Regions from separate parts of the Pseudovibrio sp. Ad13 genome, predicted to be linked through region 1. Evidence: riboswitches for the same ligand, from Rfam matches in the RefSeq annotation. Region 1 holds a riboswitch; each other region holds the start of a gene.

The links. A riboswitch is a leader RNA that binds a small molecule or an ion and turns the genes downstream of it on or off. The one in region 1 is predicted to bind cobalamin.
Region 2: it holds a riboswitch for cobalamin, as region 1 does, so the genes downstream of both, PsAD13_RS22235 (energy-coupling factor ABC transporter permease) here and cobU (bifunctional adenosylcobinamide kinase/adenosylcobinamide-phosphate guanylyltransferase) in region 1, are expected to answer to the same signal.
Region 3: it holds a riboswitch for cobalamin, as region 1 does, so the genes downstream of both, PsAD13_RS02955 (ABC transporter ATP-binding protein) here and cobU (bifunctional adenosylcobinamide kinase/adenosylcobinamide-phosphate guanylyltransferase) in region 1, are expected to answer to the same signal.

What each region holds. Positions count from the first base shown of each region.
Region 1 covers NZ_LMCC01000015.1:233,572-239,331, reverse strand. Annotated here, with positions in the region: gene cls (cardiolipin synthase) at 1-850, opposite strand, end outside; gene PsAD13_RS18320 (cysteine synthase A) at 947-1,984, opposite strand; gene PsAD13_RS18315 (hypothetical protein) at 2,231-2,920, opposite strand; tRNA gene PsAD13_RS18310 (tRNA-Asn) at 3,633-3,707, opposite strand; tRNA gene PsAD13_RS18305 (tRNA-Asn) at 3,747-3,821, opposite strand; tRNA gene PsAD13_RS18300 (tRNA-Asn) at 3,861-3,935, opposite strand; cobalamin riboswitch at 4,196-4,405, shown strand; gene cobU (bifunctional adenosylcobinamide kinase/adenosylcobinamide-phosphate guanylyltransferase) at 4,556-5,116, shown strand; gene cobW (cobalamin biosynthesis protein CobW) at 5,113-5,760, shown strand, end outside.
Region 2 covers NZ_LMCC01000018.1:144,433-150,192, forward strand. Annotated here, with positions in the region: gene ettA (energy-dependent translational throttle protein EttA) at 1-1,037, opposite strand, end outside; gene PsAD13_RS22235 (energy-coupling factor ABC transporter permease) at 1,261-1,926, opposite strand; cobalamin riboswitch at 1,962-2,173, opposite strand; gene PsAD13_RS22240 (hypothetical protein) at 2,530-3,345, opposite strand; gene PsAD13_RS22245 (EAL domain-containing protein) at 3,772-5,760, shown strand, end outside.
Region 3 covers NZ_LMCC01000002.1:462,683-468,442, reverse strand. Annotated here, with positions in the region: gene PsAD13_RS02975 (GNAT family N-acetyltransferase) at 113-631, shown strand; gene PsAD13_RS27530 (hypothetical protein) at 710-1,213, opposite strand; gene PsAD13_RS02970 (hypothetical protein) at 1,207-1,596, opposite strand; gene PsAD13_RS02965 (hypothetical protein) at 2,250-2,522, opposite strand; gene PsAD13_RS27740 (hypothetical protein) at 2,783-2,959, shown strand; gene PsAD13_RS02960 (RNA ligase family protein) at 3,273-3,899, shown strand; cobalamin riboswitch at 4,023-4,233, shown strand; gene PsAD13_RS02955 (ABC transporter ATP-binding protein) at 4,578-5,360, shown strand; gene PsAD13_RS02950 (ABC transporter substrate-binding protein) at 5,373-5,760, shown strand, end outside.

The DNA.
Region 1 (5,760 bases):
GCTGTAATGTCTTGCCCGTTGCAAATTGCCAGTCTTCGCTGAAAGAGAGCGTGGCTGCGAGCGCTGCCGGGCCAGTGACTTTGACATGGGTGTCGCGCCAGTGACCGAACTCTTTTGACAGCCCCAGATACTCCTCACCGATGTTGTGACCGCCGATCCAGCAGTGTTTGCTGTCTGTGACCACGACTTTGCGGTGGTTGCGGTAGTTGAGGCGCATGGGGCCGAGCATACGCATGAGGCGGTGGCGTCTGTTGAACGCGCTGACGAGGACACCAGCGTCTTGCAGGCGCGTGAGGTACTGCGTGGAAAGAGAGCGGGAGCCGATGTCGTCGTAAAGCAGGCAAACGTGCAGGCCCGCTTTGGCGCGTTCTATCAAGGCATCTGCCAGCTCCAGTCCCGCGCTGTCTTCGCGGATGATGAAGAACTGGACAAGAACATGCCTTTCGGCGGTGCGGATGCCTTCAATGATGGACGCAAACATAGCTGGACCATCGATGAGCAGGTCACACTGGTTATTCGCGAGAAAAGGCACCGAGGCTACACGGGTGTGCACCGGCCACTGCTTGTTGGCTGCGCCGTCTACATACGGTGTGTGACGATTGAGGACGTCTGCCTCAATCTGGGAGATATCATCGCGGACCTCGATGTAATCATCCAGCCGCTTCCATGCGAAGACGAAGTAGAGCGGGACCGTTGGCATGGGGATGAAAAACAGGGAGAGCAGCCAGGCAATGCTGCCTTGCGAGGTGCGTGAATACATGATCTCGCGAATGGCGCAAATGACTGCCAATGCATAGAAAAGAACACTGAAAACTGCGATCAGGGGAAGAAGGCTAAATGAGGATTCCAAGCGCTACAACTCCTGTAATGCGAGGACCTACTTATAGCTGCGCCAAGAGGAATGGTCAAAACCTCTTGGCATATTGTGCAGTGCTTTCCGTTAAGGTTAGGCAGCTTCAAATGGAATGGCGATTTCGGACTTGCGTTCCATCCATTCTGGCACTGGCAGGCCTTTTTCGCGCAGGAAGGTTGGGTTGAACATCTTGCCCTGGTAACGGGTGCCGTAGTCGCACAGGATGGTCACGATGGTGTGGCCGGGGCCGAGTTCTTTTGCCAGGCGGATTGCGCCAGCGACGTTGATGCCGGAGGAGCCGCCAAGGCAGAGGCCTTCGTGTTCCAGAAGCTCGAAGTTGATCAGTAGGCCTTCTTCATCAGAAATACGGTAAGGAATGTCGATCGGTGCATCTTCCAGATTGGCGGTAATGCGGCCTTGACCGATGCCCTCCGAGATGGAAGAGCCTTCGGACTTCAGTTCGCCGTGGGCGTAGTAGTTGTAAAGCGCTGCGCCGTGTGGGTCTGCGAGGCCGATCTTGATGTTCGGGTTCTTTTCCTTCAGGCCGATGCCGGTGCCGGCAAGCGTGCCGCCGGTGCCGACTGCGCAGATGAAGCCGTCCACTTTGCCGTCGGTCTGCTGCCAGATTTCCTGAGCAGTGGTTTCAATATGGCCCTGACGGTTGGCGGTGTTGTCGAACTGATTGGCCCAGATAGCGCCATGCGGATGGGTTCTGTTCAGCTCTTCAGCTACGCGCTGCGAGACTTTGATGTAGTTGTTCGGGTTTTTATAGGGAACAGCCGGAACTTCGATTAGCTCAGCGCCTGCAATGCGCAGCATGTCTTTCTTTTCCTGAGACTGGGTCTCCGGAATGACGATCACGGAGCGATAGCCCAGAGCGTTGCCGACCAGCGCGAGGCCGATGCCGGTGTTGCCAGCTGTGCCTTCTACAATGATGCCGCCCGGCTTGAGCGTGCCACGTTTGACAGCGTCATTGATGATGAAGAGGGCGGCACGGTCCTTGACGGACTGGCCCGGGTTCATGAACTCGGCTTTGCCGAGGATCTCACAGCCGGTTCGCTCGGAGGGGCCTTTGAGGCGAATAAGTGGAGTGTTGCCGATGGCTTCGATGGCAGAGGCGCGCGTATCCATAGTTTCTCTCAAATAATTCGTATGACCAAAAAATCAGAATGCGGGTGTTTACCCCTTTTGAGACCACGCTACTGCGCTGACCTCACGAGAACAAGAAATGGGCTGCCAAAGGGTGCGTCAGACTAGGATATTATTCTCTTTACGATGGTGCGTGAGAACAAAATTACTCACGGGGTGCGTGGCTTTCGAATGAGTGCGCTAAATGCGATTTGAGAGAGTATCGATTTGCGCGCAGTCCAGCCTTTGTCAGGATCTGCTTTCCAGCCAGGTGATGGCATCCTTGGTGGCTTTCCAGAGGATCTCGCCGTTCTCACCTGCGCGCAGCATAAAGGAGTTATGGACTTCCTTTGGGACGGGCTGCACCTCCAGCAGATTCACCTGCGTATCCAGTGCCGGGGCAAAAGCTTCCTTGCGGGTGATGACAAAGCGTTCATCAGTTGGCACGCGGGACTGGTCTTTCTTCAGGCTGGCAGATTGTAGTGCTTTGTTGTGAGTGGCGGGTTGCATCACGGTGACGGCAATGGCTCTGCCATCAGGCAACAGATGCGTCTCGTTTTGCTGGACCTCGGAATTGTAGATGACCTCGCCGTGGTTATCGATCAGCTCGACCCATAGGGTCTTGCGGCCCTCAATTTCCACTTCACCAACCCAGATGGACAAATCGCTCTCTAATGGATCGGCGTAGGGTGTTTTGGAGGGCGGAGCAACGGTGACGGCCAGATAATCCTCTGGCATGGCGTAGGTGTTGCCATTGTCGGATTTTTCGATGAGCTGAGGGCCGGATGTTGTGGCTGGCGCGGAGGCTGGGGGCGTTTCTGCGCGCGAAGGCTCTGCCATAGCGAGTGGCGCAGCGATGCAGGCGGCAAGAAAACCTGATCTTGTGAGGTGCAACTTGAAGGTTTGCGGCAGACCGCAGGATGGCAACAGACTACTCATTTATGGCTCCCTGACTTTTACGCAGCAACTTTCCCAGAGGGGGCGCCTTATTATGTGCACTTCACTAGTCATCACTTAGTAGTGAGTATGATAATATGCACTAGATATATTAGAGGTATACGCATTTACTTAGAGTATCTATGCCATAATAATTGTATATAAATTATGTTTCGCGTATTTATACTTTCAGGTTATTTAAATGCTATTATGTAAAATTTTCATTGTGTTGATTTGCTATAGGATTTGGATAGATCTGTGATGTAGATCGCAGTTTGTACATATGGCAAAAAAATCTAGTATTTTTCCGCATGAGCTAAGCTTTTGAAAGAACAGGGCTTCATTTCGGCCAATTTTTTGTGGGTGCCAAGGGCTGTCGGACGGTATTGGGGCTCGTGGCTGATATGCACAGCTCTCCCAACTTATGAACTCCCTGAAAATTTAAGGAGCCAATGCTGCGTCAGTGGGTGGCCATGTGCAGGATCAGGGTGAGTTTTAACGCAAAATGGAACGCCTCCGCTTTTGTGCGGAAGAGAGTTCTACCCAAATGGACTTTATGTCTTCGGCCAGCGGCACTTGATAGTGCTGCACCTTCGCTTCGCGTGAACATGGTTTTCTACCCATCATTTTTCTTGTTTTCTGGATAGACGCGCACGCACGTGCTTTGTGAAGAGATAAGCTATTTAAGAAGAAGGGGAGGATATAAAGAGAAGTATGGCTCCCCGGGCCGGATTCGAACCAGCGACCAAGCGGTTAACAGCCGCTTGCTCTACCACTGAGCTACCGGGGATCATACTATGGCTGCCATTGGCGGCGATCGATAAAGAAGTGGCTCCCCGGGCCGGATTCGAACCAGCGACCAAGCGGTTAACAGCCGCTTGCTCTACCACTGAGCTACCGGGGATCACGATGATCTTGCCGTATGGCTGCAAACGAAAAAGGATGGCTCCCCGGGCCGGATTCGAACCAGCGACCAAGCGGTTAACAGCCGCTTGCTCTACCACTGAGCTACCGGGGATCATGACACCCTTGCGAGTTTGCCTCGCCGTTTGCGTGAGGAGGCTTTTACAGAGGCATGTTGTGTTTGCCAAGTCGTTTTTTGCGTATTTTTCGATTTGTGGACAGTTTCTCTATTTTTTTATTGAGATATCCAAGGGGGTTAGCCAGAAATCTCCAAAAACCGCGGATTTTGCGGGTTTGATTTTCCGGTGATGTTGGAATCCTCACAAAGACAATTGACAGGAGAGCTGATTGCGTCCCACACTTAAGGCCAGAACTCCAGTTTCTTTTTGTTCCGGCTCAGGCTTTGGAATGACAAGATTAAACGGGAATGCGGTTCCATATATTATGGAGACAAGCCGCAGCTGCCCCCGCAACTGTGAGCGGTGAGACCTTAGCGAAAATCCCACTGGCCTTTTAAGGGCTGGGAAGGGGCTATGGTCGGTTGAGCCGCAAGCCAGGAGACCGGCTGGAGATATGATTTGACATAGGACTGCTGTCGGGTGGACGGCGAGAGGTGCTCATGACGCATATTTTCCTGTCTCCGTGCGAGACAGTTGCTGTACTTTCATATTCTTTGATTGAAGCCCCGGCTTCTTTGCGCGCATTTTTTCGTTTCTCTGGGACCAGCTAACCCAGATGGCTGAACAGAGAGGCGACCTTCGTGTTCGCCATTGCTTGGTTACGGGTGGAGCTCGTTCCGGGAAAAGCGCATATGCGGAAAAGCTGGTTATAAGCAGCGGGCGGCGCCCGACTTATATCGCGACAGGACAGGCCTTTGACGGTGAAATGGAGGAGCGCATCGCGCATCATAAGATGCAGCGGGGCGATCTTTGGGACACCGTTGAGGAGCCGCTGGAGCTTGTGCGCGTGCTGGAAACGCATGCCAGCAGCGATCGTGCGATCCTCGTTGATTGTCTGACACTTTGGCTTTCCAACCTTATGCACGGGGCGCGGGACTGGACCGTGGAGCTTGAGCGGCTTGAGGCGGTTCTTAGCTCTTTGCCATGCCCCGTTGTGTTTGTTGGCAATGAAGTGGGCATGGGCATTGTGCCTGAAAACGCCATGGCCCGCGCCTTTCGAGATGAAGCTGGCCGCCTGAACCAGCGTATCGCCGACCTTTGCCATTTTGTGATGTTTGTGGCTGCTGGACAGCCTTTGCAGCTGAAGCCTGCTGTTTTTCCGGAGATTTCCCTATGACTGTTTCTTTTGCTGCGCCTTCTAAAAAAATCCCTGCTGTCATTATCACTGGTTTTCTGGGTGCCGGAAAAACAACGCTGGTGCGTAACCTGCTGATGAAGGCACAAAACAAGCGCATCGCGCTGATCGTCAATGAGTTCGGCGAGATGGGCTTTGATGGCTCACTGGTGAATGGCTGTGCTGACCCGGACTGTTCTGCTGATGAAGTGGTGGAGCTGGCCAACGGCTGCATTTGCTGCACGGTAGCTGATGATTTTCTGCCGACCATGGAGATGCTTCTGGAGCGCGAGCAGGTGCCGGATGTGGTTGTGATTGAAACCTCTGGCCTTGCTCTGCCACAGCCGTTGGTGCGTGCGTTCAACTGGCCTTCTGTCAAGCCGCGCGTGACCGTTGACAGTGTGGTGACCGTGGTGGATGCACCGGCTGTTGCCGCTGGCAAAGTGGCCTGCGATGAAGAGGCCGTTGCTGCGCAGCGGGCAGCGGATGATGCGCTGGACCATGAAAGCCCGGTGGAAGAGCTGTTTGCGGATCAGCTGACCTGTGCTGACCTTGTTGTGCTTTCCAAAGCGGACCTTTTGAGCGAGGCAGAGCTGGCGGCGGTGAAGCAGACGATCCGTGGCCGTGTGCGTGATGGAGTTGAGATT
Region 2 (5,760 bases), on a different contig from region 1:
ACAATACCGCCACGTGGCAGTTTGAAGGTCAGATCATCAATCAACAAACGATCGCCAAAGCCTTTGGAAACGCCTTGAACGTCGATAACATTGTTACCCAGACGCTCACCAACAGGGATCAGAATTTGCTCAATAGAAGGCATACGCTCTTCTTGAGCAGTCAACAGCGCATCATAAGCATTGATACGGGCTTTTGACTTGGTCTGACGGCCCTTCGGCGTCATGCCCATCCATTCCTGTTCACGCTTGATAGCGCGGGAACGAGCCATGTTCTCACGGCCTTCCTGCTCCATACGCTTGGTTTTCTGACCAAGGTAAGTGGAGTAGTTGCCTTCATAAGGAATGCCCTGACCGCGGTCGAGCTCCAGAATCCAGCCAGTCACGTTGTCAAGGAAGTAGCGATCGTGGGTAATGATCAGAACGGAACCCTTGAACTCACGCAGATGGCGTTCCAACCAGTGCACGGTCTCAGCGTCAAGGTGGTTGGTTGGTTCGTCAAGCAGCATCAGGTCAGGCTCGGACAAGAGCAGCTGACACAACGCGATACGGCGACGCTCACCACCAGAAAGGTTATTTACAGGAGAGTCGGATGGAGGGCAGCGAAGCGCTTCCATTGCCATCTCAACCTGGCTTTCCAGATTCCACAGATCCTGCGCATCAATGATGTCCTGCAGCTGAGCGCCTTCATCGGCTGTCTCATCTGAGTAGTTCATCATCAGTTCGTTATAACGATCCAGAAGAGCCTGCTTGTGCGCAACGCCTTCCATCACGTTTTCAAGGACAGTCTTGTCCTCATTCAGCTTTGGTTCCTGCGGCAGGTAGCCAACTTTGGCACCTTCTGCAGCCCATGCTTCACCGGTGTACTCTTTATCAAGACCAGCCATGATCTTCAAAAGAGTAGACTTACCTGCACCGTTTGGACCAAGGATACCGATTTTCGCATCCGGGTAGAAAGACAGGTGAATATTGTCGAGTACTTTTTTTGCACCGTAGGCCTTGGAGACCCCGTGCATGTGATAGATGAACTGGCGCGCCATGGACTGCCTGCATCTCCTGATCTGTGTAAACAATGAAATCTCTGGAGAGCACTCATAGTGGAAGCAGCGCCAAGGGGCAATCCATAACACTTCAGCGATGATCAAATCCGTCGCTTTTTCTCTTCAAACGGAGAATTTCACGACAACACCTGGTCACTTCCACGCAAGAAAAAGGGCAGCAGGTTTACTCTGCTGCCCCAATAACAAACAGGCTCGTAAAAATTTACGCCAGCTTCAGCTGCGGAACCACTGTCAGGTTCCGAACAATCGCATTGTCTTCAACGGCCTTGAGCCCCTTCACTGCAATAAAGGTGACCAATGGCTCACAAGCAACAATTACCAGATAAGACAGAGCAAACTGCGCCCATGCCGTAAACGGCGTAGCAACGTCCCCAATCATCAACCAGAAGCCAACCATGCCAGTCACACCAGCATAATACATCGCATCCAACTTCAGAATCTGCGCAAAGTTCACACGCTTGGTCAGTTCTTTGGAAAACAGCTCACGGCCACTCAGGTAATGAACAGCAATCAGCGGCAACATCAAAGACAAGCTGTTGACGCCAAGGTGGTACATGTCCTGCGGATCAAAAGCGAGCGCCTGAAACAGCAAGCCAATGGCAAACCCAAGCAGAACAGGGGTAAACCCGAGCGTTAGATACATCGCCATTGCACCAACAAAGTGAAGTTCTGATGCTCCAACAGACATATGGAAGCTCTGCATGAAAATGGAGAAGAAAACCGCAGCCAATAGCGTTTTCAGTGGTGTGAATGGCTCTTTCTGGAATTCTGAAATCTGCTCTTTGCAGCCCCAGACAATAACGCCAACGGCACCCGCATTGGCAGCAATAACCTTGGCGGCGGAAACGTAACCCGGTTCAATATGCATTTAATATGCTCCTCTTCGCACCCTCCGTGCGGTCATGAGTTTATGTCGTGTCGGGCAGGTTTCCTGGCTTATGGCTTTTGCGTCCTCCGCCTTCCCAGAGATCATCTCCAGTGGCTTTTATGAAGAACGCACCACGTAACAGTTGCGGGGGCAGCTGCGGTTCGGGCCCATCTTTGGTCATCCCTACCGCATTCCCTTTTCATCCAAGAAGCTTGGCTTCTACAGAACCCAACAGCGGGAATATCCTAAATTACAAGAGAAGACACAACTAGAAATAAGAGGCAGTTGGGATAAGCAACAATCAGAGGTATGCAACAGCCTTCGTAACCCGCCAGAGCTGCAGGCAAAAAAAGAGGCGTGTACCCGTTGGTACACGCCTTTAAGAAAGTTGACACTCCCCCATCCGAGTGCCAGCCGAAGCTGTATTTAGAAATATCAGAGTGCCCCATCTCTTCATTGATCTTCATCAAAATAAATAAAATTACCTCAGAAACATCGGATATTATTCAACATTACAAAAGCACTCAGATTTTCAATCGATTAAAACTAGAATAGATCAAATATATCTCGGGCAGCTTGCAACGAAAGTCTCAGTATTTTCTATTAGTTCTTGCTATAAGTTCTCTCCGAAGGTGCCTGCCACGAATATTTCCTTAGCCAATGCTCCTCAGGAGAAACCACAAAGCTCCAGGAGTTCTGCTGCTCTCCAGAATCATCAGGAGTTGAATCCGGTGTCTGAGTGGAAGCATTTTGGCTGGCAGAAATTTGGATTTTAAGCACCCCCTCACCTTTTCCAGCAAGCTTCAGCAAGCCAAGATCACTGTGAGATCGTCCAAGAAAAATCTGGGGTGCTGTTCCTATCCTCTCCCAGATAATTCGGGCAAGATCTGTTGAAGACACCGGCGCTGCGTGGGGAGCAACCTCGATAACCCGAAATCTCGGAAGCCCGTAGTTCAACTCTGCCATAGTGCGATCTACTTCATGGTCTCCAAAGCTTAAAACCCAAATCTGAAAGTGATGTTCTTTCAAGAACCCCACCAACTCTTTCAGAGGCTGAAAAGCGAACTCTCTATACGTTGCGCCAACAGCCTTTGGCCCGCGTAATGATAGATGAGCACGTACACTCTCAGAGTAATCAGCAAAGCTACCAAAACTGTCGCCAGCTTCAGGTGGTCTCACTTCATTGTCTGCGCCAGCCAGCGCGTCACTCCATAAAGCCCCATCGCCAACCAAAACAGCAACACGGTCATCGAGTTTCACATATTCAGGGCTCCCGGCCCGAGCCATACGCTCAATGCTTTCCACGATACCATGGCGCGCTGTGGTTGAGCTCCAACTCGGCAAGATGTTATCTCGCTCACCGCCAGTTGGCTGCAAAACCGAAACCGCTGAGTATAAAAACAAGCTGGACCACTGCATCGTTCAAGACCACCTGAAAGTTGTTTCAGCAAGATGGTGAACTACAATGCACATCAATTGCCCATAAAAAATGAACTAAATGCTGTCGTGAAAAGAGAAGAGAATCATAATTGACAGCCCGTCCCTCTTTCCTCTCAACTTGAAGATAAATACGAGTATTCACGTATATAAAGAATTTCACTCAACGAAACATTTACTTACAATTTTCATAAATTTGCTTTGGGAGTGTCAGATAAACGTCATATGCACCGCACTTTTCGATACTTTTTAGAATTAAACCCGGTTCATCCCTAGAATTCTTAATAAATGCGCAATAATTTCAAACAATTATGCCGAGGAATTTCCTGGGGTACCCAAATGCATTTTCGAGCCCTCTTACTTCCTGTATTGCTCCTTTTCGTTTTAATTGGTTTATCGATACACTTCATGTCAGCGTCATCGTATGCGTCGATTTTCGATCCTGCGACAGGTGGCCTGCACAATCAGCTCAATCAAGCTGAACTGCTCACTCAGCAGCAGAACCTATGGACCATATTGTCTGTTGGATTGTTCGCGCTTGGTGTTCTTGGATTACTTATTGTCTATTCCAGCCTGTTTATTCAGGAGCGTATGCGGGCGACCCGTTTTTTCAACCGTGCCCTTCTCCTCATCGCCATCAGTTCAGCAGCATGCCTGCTCATCGACACAACGCTGAACTTGCCTGATGTAACGGCACAATTGATCCTCTGGCAGTCTCAAGTGGAGTTCAAACCACAGGGGGACATCCACGCCGCTGCAATCCACGCAGCAATGGCAGCGATGATCGCAGTTCTGGCTTATCTGCCTCTATCGCATCAGCTGACACTGCGTGCGACGATCATTCTCGCACTCTCAATCGGCGGGGTCATCTACCCTGCCTACCTGAAAGGTGTCCAAGGGTTACTGCTTCATCCGATTAGCCAAAACACCGTGCTGTCAGTTGGTTTCGAGCAGATTGGCGGCGGTACCGTAGTCACATTGCTCGCAACATTCGTCGCCTTTTCCGGCATGTTAGTGACCGGACTAAGAAACTCACCAGCGTTACCTGAGTACATTCTGCGCAACACACAAAACTACAATGTGCTGCAGATCAAAGCAGGCGCGGCGCTGATGGCCGTTGGCGGCATCGGCTTTTCAGTTGGTAATACAAGTATTTATTCAGGTGAGTTGGGCAGTGCGATCTTCAACGTTCTTGTCGCAACTGGTGTCTCGGTAACATTGGGCGTTGCCCTCGGCTTCTTCGCACCTCGCAAGGTCATGTACCCAACCATTCTGTTGAGCATGATTGGCGGCTTGTCCTCCGTTCTCGGAAATGCCCAGCATCTGACCGTAGCGGGCGTCGCTCTTATTGCTCTGACAGCTTCAGTTGCTTCTATTGCAGTTGCACGCATCATCTATGCAAGGTCTAAGACCCACAAAGTCATCATTTACTACACCAGTCTTGGCATTGGCTCTCTGATTGGCCTCTTCGGCTTCACAACCGCACTACCAGCAGACCATGCACTGGCTGGGTTCAGTCTTGATAACTTTATACTTCAGGCCGTTGGAGCTTTACTGACCATCTTTTGGGCTTTCCTGTCAGGCCTGCTCCTGTTTACGTCCTTCAAATTTACGAAGCAGTTCCGCAAAGCCGACGAAATCGACCTGAATGAAACACCGATTGTCAGCACCATCAGCCAGATGGAGAACCTGATCGGCAAGTTGGTTTGGCATGACGCCAAGCTGGATGAGCGCTTACCGGTACGGGATAATGACCCGCAAGAGCGCCTTGCTTCAATCTTCAACACGTTCCTCGACAAACTGCAGAGCGATGAGAAACGACGTAAAATCAGTGAAACATCAAATAGTAAGCAGCAGGAAGAACTCAGCAAACTCGCCACATTTGCAGAAGGCGCGTTTGAAGGCCTCGCCATCTCGACAGATGGTATCATCGTAGAATGTAACCACGTACTCTACGAGCTGCTGGACTATCAGGCAGGAGAGATGCGTGGAACCAGTTTGCTGTCTCATGTCGCGCCAGATTTTCGCGAAAAAGCGCGTGAGAGCATTCTTGCCAATGAGCCGACCCCGAACGAAGTCATGCTTTTGAGCAAGTCTGGCGAGCGCATCCCGATTGAAGTTCGTGGTCGCTTGATGGAAGTGGCGGACGAGAACCTTCGTGTCTCAGCTGTACGTGATATGCGTAAGCAGAAAGAAGACGAAGCGCGCATTCTCCACCTCGCTCAGCATGACATGTTGACCGGCCTGCCGAACCGCACTTACTTCCGCGAACGCTTCCAAAAAGCAATCGAAAACCAGGCAAACGCAGAACAAACGATCTCCGCAGTCATGCTGCTGGATCTGGATCGCTTCAAAGATATCAATGATTTATATGGCCATCCAATCGGTGACAAGCTC
Region 3 (5,760 bases), on a different contig from region 1:
GTTTCTTGCTCGGCACTTATGCGGGTATTTCCGTCACATAAGTCGTTTGCGTTGCTATGTGCGTTGATTTGAAAGATTTGCGTATTTATTGCGTTGAACAGGATTTTTAGAAATGGACACGTCTTCCGCCAAACCAACCCAGTTTTTCATCCGCAAAACCCAGCGCAACGATGTGGACGAACTGCTCGCTCTGCTCAACCGGATTATTGAGGCCGGGGGGACAACTGCGCTTGAGAAGCCGTTGAACAAAGGTGAGTTCATCGAGTGGTTTCTTGAAGCGGATATTCTGGAGAGCACTGTTTGCGCGATTGATCGTGAGAGCGGCGAGCCGCTTGGCTTTCAAATCGCCAGCCATTACGGAGATATCCCCGCTGACTGGGTTGATATCGGCACCTTCGTAAAACCAGGGCTGCACAAGAGCGGCATCGGCAGTGCGCTGTTCAAAACAACACTTGCCAATCTGGAAGGCAAAAGCCTCACCACCATCAACGCCACCATCCGCGCCGACAACACCGGCGGCCTCGCCTACTACACCTCCCGCGGCTTCAAAGACTACAAAGTGCTGGAAGCCGTGCCGCTCTCTGATGGGACACCGGTAGACCGGATTTGTAAGCGGTTTGATTTGGGGTGAGTTGGCAACAGGTTGTGCTGGATTATTTGCGCTTACCTAAACCAACCTGCAGCCAGAAACACAGAGCTCAATCGCTAATCAGCATCGAAACTGGTCACGATTGAAGTCAAACTCTTTAGGTGCGGAACACTTCGAGAGCCGATAAGGAATTTTGTCAGAAGAAAGCGCGAAAGGATCACCCTTTAGTCTTGCGATGATTCTTCGTTGCGACAATGCCAGCGACTGGCATGCAAAAGACCCACCATATCGCTTCGTTACTGGGTTATAGCTCTTCGCTGGATGCCGCCAACAAACAGCTTTTTGTCCTGCAACAGTATCACGCTTCCATTCCTCCGGGACTACCACTGAGTTCCCCGGATACCATAACCAAGCACGACCATTTTTGCCAAGATAGTTGACCTGATATCCATGAGCCTGAGAGAAACTTAAATAAGTCCAACCACTACTCGGGTATTCAGGAAATACTATCTCGCGGTTCACCACATCTTCAAAGGCTGGTCGAGATTGATTAGAACACCCAACTAGTCCTGCAATCATAATAAATGGAACAGTTAGGCTCACCGCTTTCAATATTTTTAACATTTGAGATCCACACGCCAATAATCAAAGCCTGAATATTTAGATTGAATCTCTCGCAGATCCGACTTCTTTGAGAAGCCACCAACAAAAGCCAGTATTCCTGCCCCAAATTCTGCTTTACATCCAGTTACAGCGCGTGCAACGCCTTCAACCTCAGCAGGCGAATAAGGAAATCCTGAGCCTTTGGGAGCAACAAATGAAAAGGCTTTATCTTTTGCAACGGCCACCTCAAATGGCTTCCCTGCAAAGCGAACCTCCTGACGGGTTTTCCAGATAGAAAGGTTGGCAGCCTTTCGAGCGCGGACTTCTACACTATTACTTCCACTGCTAGAACAGCCAGCAATCAACATAGAAGCAGCGCATAAAGCGAACAATTGCTTTTTCATAACACTTCCCCATAGGTAATATACCGGCGGATATCACACGTTATTGGGGAAGTAAATTAACTGGCCATTACTACTTAGCTCAGTTTATCGAAATCACGCCTTACCTCTGTGAATGCCTCATAGAGCCCACGTACCCAGTCCGAGCAAAAGAGACGTTGAGATCTGCGTTTTGATTATCTGATGTAACTATAATGTATTGGTGAGGTTGTTGCGGTTGCTTCAATGCCGTCGTCCCGCACTTGATGCGGGATCCAGTGGGTGGGGCGGTAGAAGGAATACTACCCCTGATTTTTCATGGGGTAGACGCGCTGCTGTTGGCACTGGTATTTTTAAGGAGGCGCTGACCTGCGGCGGGTGGTATAGCCGCAGACCAGCAGGGCACCGATTGGCGAGGATGCGGGGTGGATTTGCGTTTCGCCATTGGTACCGGAGGCAAGTGGCACGGGTTTGTGCCATTTACCCATCACAGTGCTGTTGAACGAGCTCTGCGTGGTCAGGGGTACCGATCACGTAGAGCGCGCTGCACGATTAAGCCATTTTCTAAGCCAGTCCTTTTTTACGAGGCTGGCTTTTTTCTTTGCTCCTGTGCATCTCCCTGATCGAAAACCGATGGGGTTTTCGGGAGGGTGCCTGCGAGCAAAGCGTCATACGGCTTAATCAGGAAGCGGAGTTTTTGTGTTTATTGGCTGCGGATGAGCGACTCGCTCTAACATTCCGCAGCTTTTTCCCAGCGCTTCGAGGCGATCGTGGAAGGCGTGATGCAAAGTGAACAGGGCATCGCGCTCACTGGAGTGCTGCATTCTCTCTGTCAGCACAAGGTGCTGAATATACGAGAGGTTCTGCAAATCCGAAACAGCGACGATGACTTCGTCAATTTCATTTTGGAAAGTATTTGTGGCGCCACAGGCGCATGCGGAGTCGGTCATTCTCAATCCCTCTGTCTATAGGGTGTTGAACAACCGCGCGACAACAAGGCTTTCGACGGCCCGCTGGCGAGCGGGAGGTTCGAAACCTGTAGACAGACAGGCGAGTTTATTCCCTCCCGAAAGAGGTATTGTATTCACCGCCCTCCCGCTCATAGCAAAGGGTCTGCGCCCTTAGAAAAAAGGCACAAAAAATCCGCTAGTTAACGGGAGCGGTTACCGCTGTCTAAAGGAGGTTTCGAAGCCTCACAGGTGAATGTGGAATGAAAACCGACGGTTGTCAAACTGACAGTTTTTACAAGGATGTGGATGGCGGGGTTAGCGAGGTGTTTGTGTCGTGGCTTATGTCTGAGCGTGTCGCTCTGGATCCCGGATCTGCGCTGCGCTTGTCCGGGAAGACGGAGGGTGGCGTGAGAACCCTTTGGCGGGCGGGAGGCTAGAAACCTGCAAACAGACAGGCGAGTTTATTCCCCTCGAAAGAGTATTTTATTCACCACCCTCCCGCCCATAACAAAGGGCTTGTGCGCTTCATGCATGAGGATGGGATGAGGTAATTACCCTGTCAAACTGGTAGTTTTGACAAGGATGTAGTTAGTCGCGCTTGTTCGGGAAGACGGTGGGTGGTTGTGGTTGTTCGTTAAAGCTTGTAATCACCTCCCGATAAGAAGAAGGGGCAATGTCCTGGCTCAATGAGCATAGGAATTACAATCAGAGTTCCCTTATTAGCTTTGAAGATAAGGAGCTGCGGGATTGATGAAAAAGTATGGCCGCACCTATCACTTGCCCAGCTCTCCCGGTGTTATGAGCGATGACAAGATCCTGAAGGATTCGACGGCTCTGGCAAGCGCCGCAGAAGTTGTCTTTACCGAGAAGATGGACGGTGAGAACACAACTATTCTGCAGAATGGATGCCATGCGCGTAGTCCTGACAGTGGGTATCACCCTTCCCGTGATTGGATGAAAGCTTTTGCGGCAGGTGTTTCGCCATGCCTTGCTGAAGATGAGCGGATTGTTGGTGAGTATCTCTTCGCACAGCACTCCGTCATCTATGACAGCTTACCCACTTACTTTCTGGGTTTTGCCTGGATCGTTGATGGCGTCACACAAAGCTGGGATGCGACATTGGGCCGTTTTGCAGAGCTTGGCATTACCCCTGTTCCGGTGCTGCACAGGGGTTTGTTTACTCCAACCAGCGTCGAAGCTGTGTTGAATAAGTTGGATCTGAACAAGCAGGAAGGCTTTGTCGTCAGAACCACTGCGAGTTTCCAAGAGACTGATATGGCAACACATATGGCCAAATATGTGCGAGCTGATCACGTTCAGAGCGACACACATTGGATGCACGGTGAAGTCATCAAGAACAGGATAGTGAAGGGCTAGCGGTTCTGACGCTCGCCGATCTGGATCCCGCATCGAGTGCGGGATGACGGTGGGTGGGTAAGGCTGCTATCAACAGTGTTTCGAGTTCGTTTGCGAAACCTCTTGCAATTGGGGGGCTCAATACTCAGTATGCGCACCTATGGTTTCTGAGGTGCGAAAGGCCTCGGGATTAAAAGGGAACACGGTGAAGTGTAGCCAACAGGCGCTAATTCCGTGACTGCCCCCGCAACTGTAAGCGGAGAGCGAGGCCAAGCATGCCACTGGAGAGATCCGGGAAGGCTGGCTGAGCACAGACCCGCGAGTCAGGAGACCTGCCATTATGTTTCACTTCAACCCGGGCGGGGCGTCCCGGAAGGAGGCCATAATGGTTGAATCGGCGAAAGCCTGTCACATATCCGGTTTCTGTTTGCCCCTGCCTTTGCGCGGAGGGCCTTATGTTACCTGTTTCCTCAAGACTTAAACTTTATCCCGGATCGTTTGGCGAACCGCTGATAGTCGACGCGCGTGTGCGCTTGACTTTTGCCTCAGGATTCGACAATCAATGTAACGTTATAACGTTACATTGATGATGTGTAGCGTTTCACTCAGGTGGGTTGGTACGATGCTGGATCCTGTTTCTCATCATTTAGGCACCTTCAGTTGCCCGATTGGGGCTGAGCTGCGCAAGGGTGTTTTGGCATGAGCGCGGCTTTTGTTTCTGTTCGCGATGTTTCGTGGGCGCCTGATCGTAAGAGTTCGTTGGTTTTACAGCCATTGAGTTTTGAGCTGGCTGCGGGGCAAGTGCTTGGCGTGGTTGGCGCGAACGGGGCTGGCAAGTCTACGCTGTTGCGGCTGCTCTATCGGTTCAACAAGCCGATGAGCGGGCAGATTTGTGTTGCCGGCGATGATATCTGGTCCCTCTCCGCCAAAGTGACGGCGCAGCGGGTGGCGGCGGTGCTGCAAGAGCAGCCGACGGACTTTGCGCTGAAGGTGCGTGAGATCGTGGAGCTGGGGCGCACGCCTTATCGCAGTGGATTGGCGGCTTCTGGCGAACGGGACCGGCAGGTGGTGGACCGTGCTATCCGCGCTTTGCAGCTGGATGGGCTGGCCGGACGGTTGTTTGGCACGCTTTCTGGCGGGGAACGACAGCGGGTTATGGTGGCGCGGGCACTGGCGCAGGAGCCGGAGCTGCTCATTTTGGATGAGCCGACCAACCATCTCGACATTCGCCATCAGCTGGAAATCCTCAAGCTTATTGAAGAGCTGAATCTGACGATCATCACCAGCTTGCATGACCTGAACATGGCGGCGCAGGTGTGTGACCAGATCCTGTTGCTGGACCACGGGCAGATGCTTGGCTTTGGGGCGCCGGAGCAAATCCTCTCCCCCGCTTTGGTTTCCAAGGCTTTTCAGGTGCGTACGACACGCGATCAGCTGATGGACCGACAACACTCTCTTCTGACATTCGATCTTCATTCTTAAGGGTATTTTTTCATGAAAAAACTTGGTTTGGCGCTGGCTGTGGCGCTGCTTTCCTCTTCTGCTGCGCTGGCAGAGGTTTCCGTCAAGAGCTGTAACCGCACCGTCACATTTGATGGTGTGCCACAGCGGGCCATTTCCAACGATTCCAATCTCACCGAGATGATGCTAGCGTTGGAATTGCAGGACAACATGGCGGGTTACACTGGCATTTCTGGCTGGAAAACGCTGGATGCTGAATTGACAGACCAGGTGGCTGTATTGCCGGAGCTTGCTCCCAAATACCCAAGCAAAGAAGTGTTGATTGGGGCTGATGCAGACTTTTTTTTTGCCGGATGGAATTACGGCATGAAGGTTGGCGGCCCAGTTACGCCGGAAACTTTGGCACCGTTCGGGATCAAGG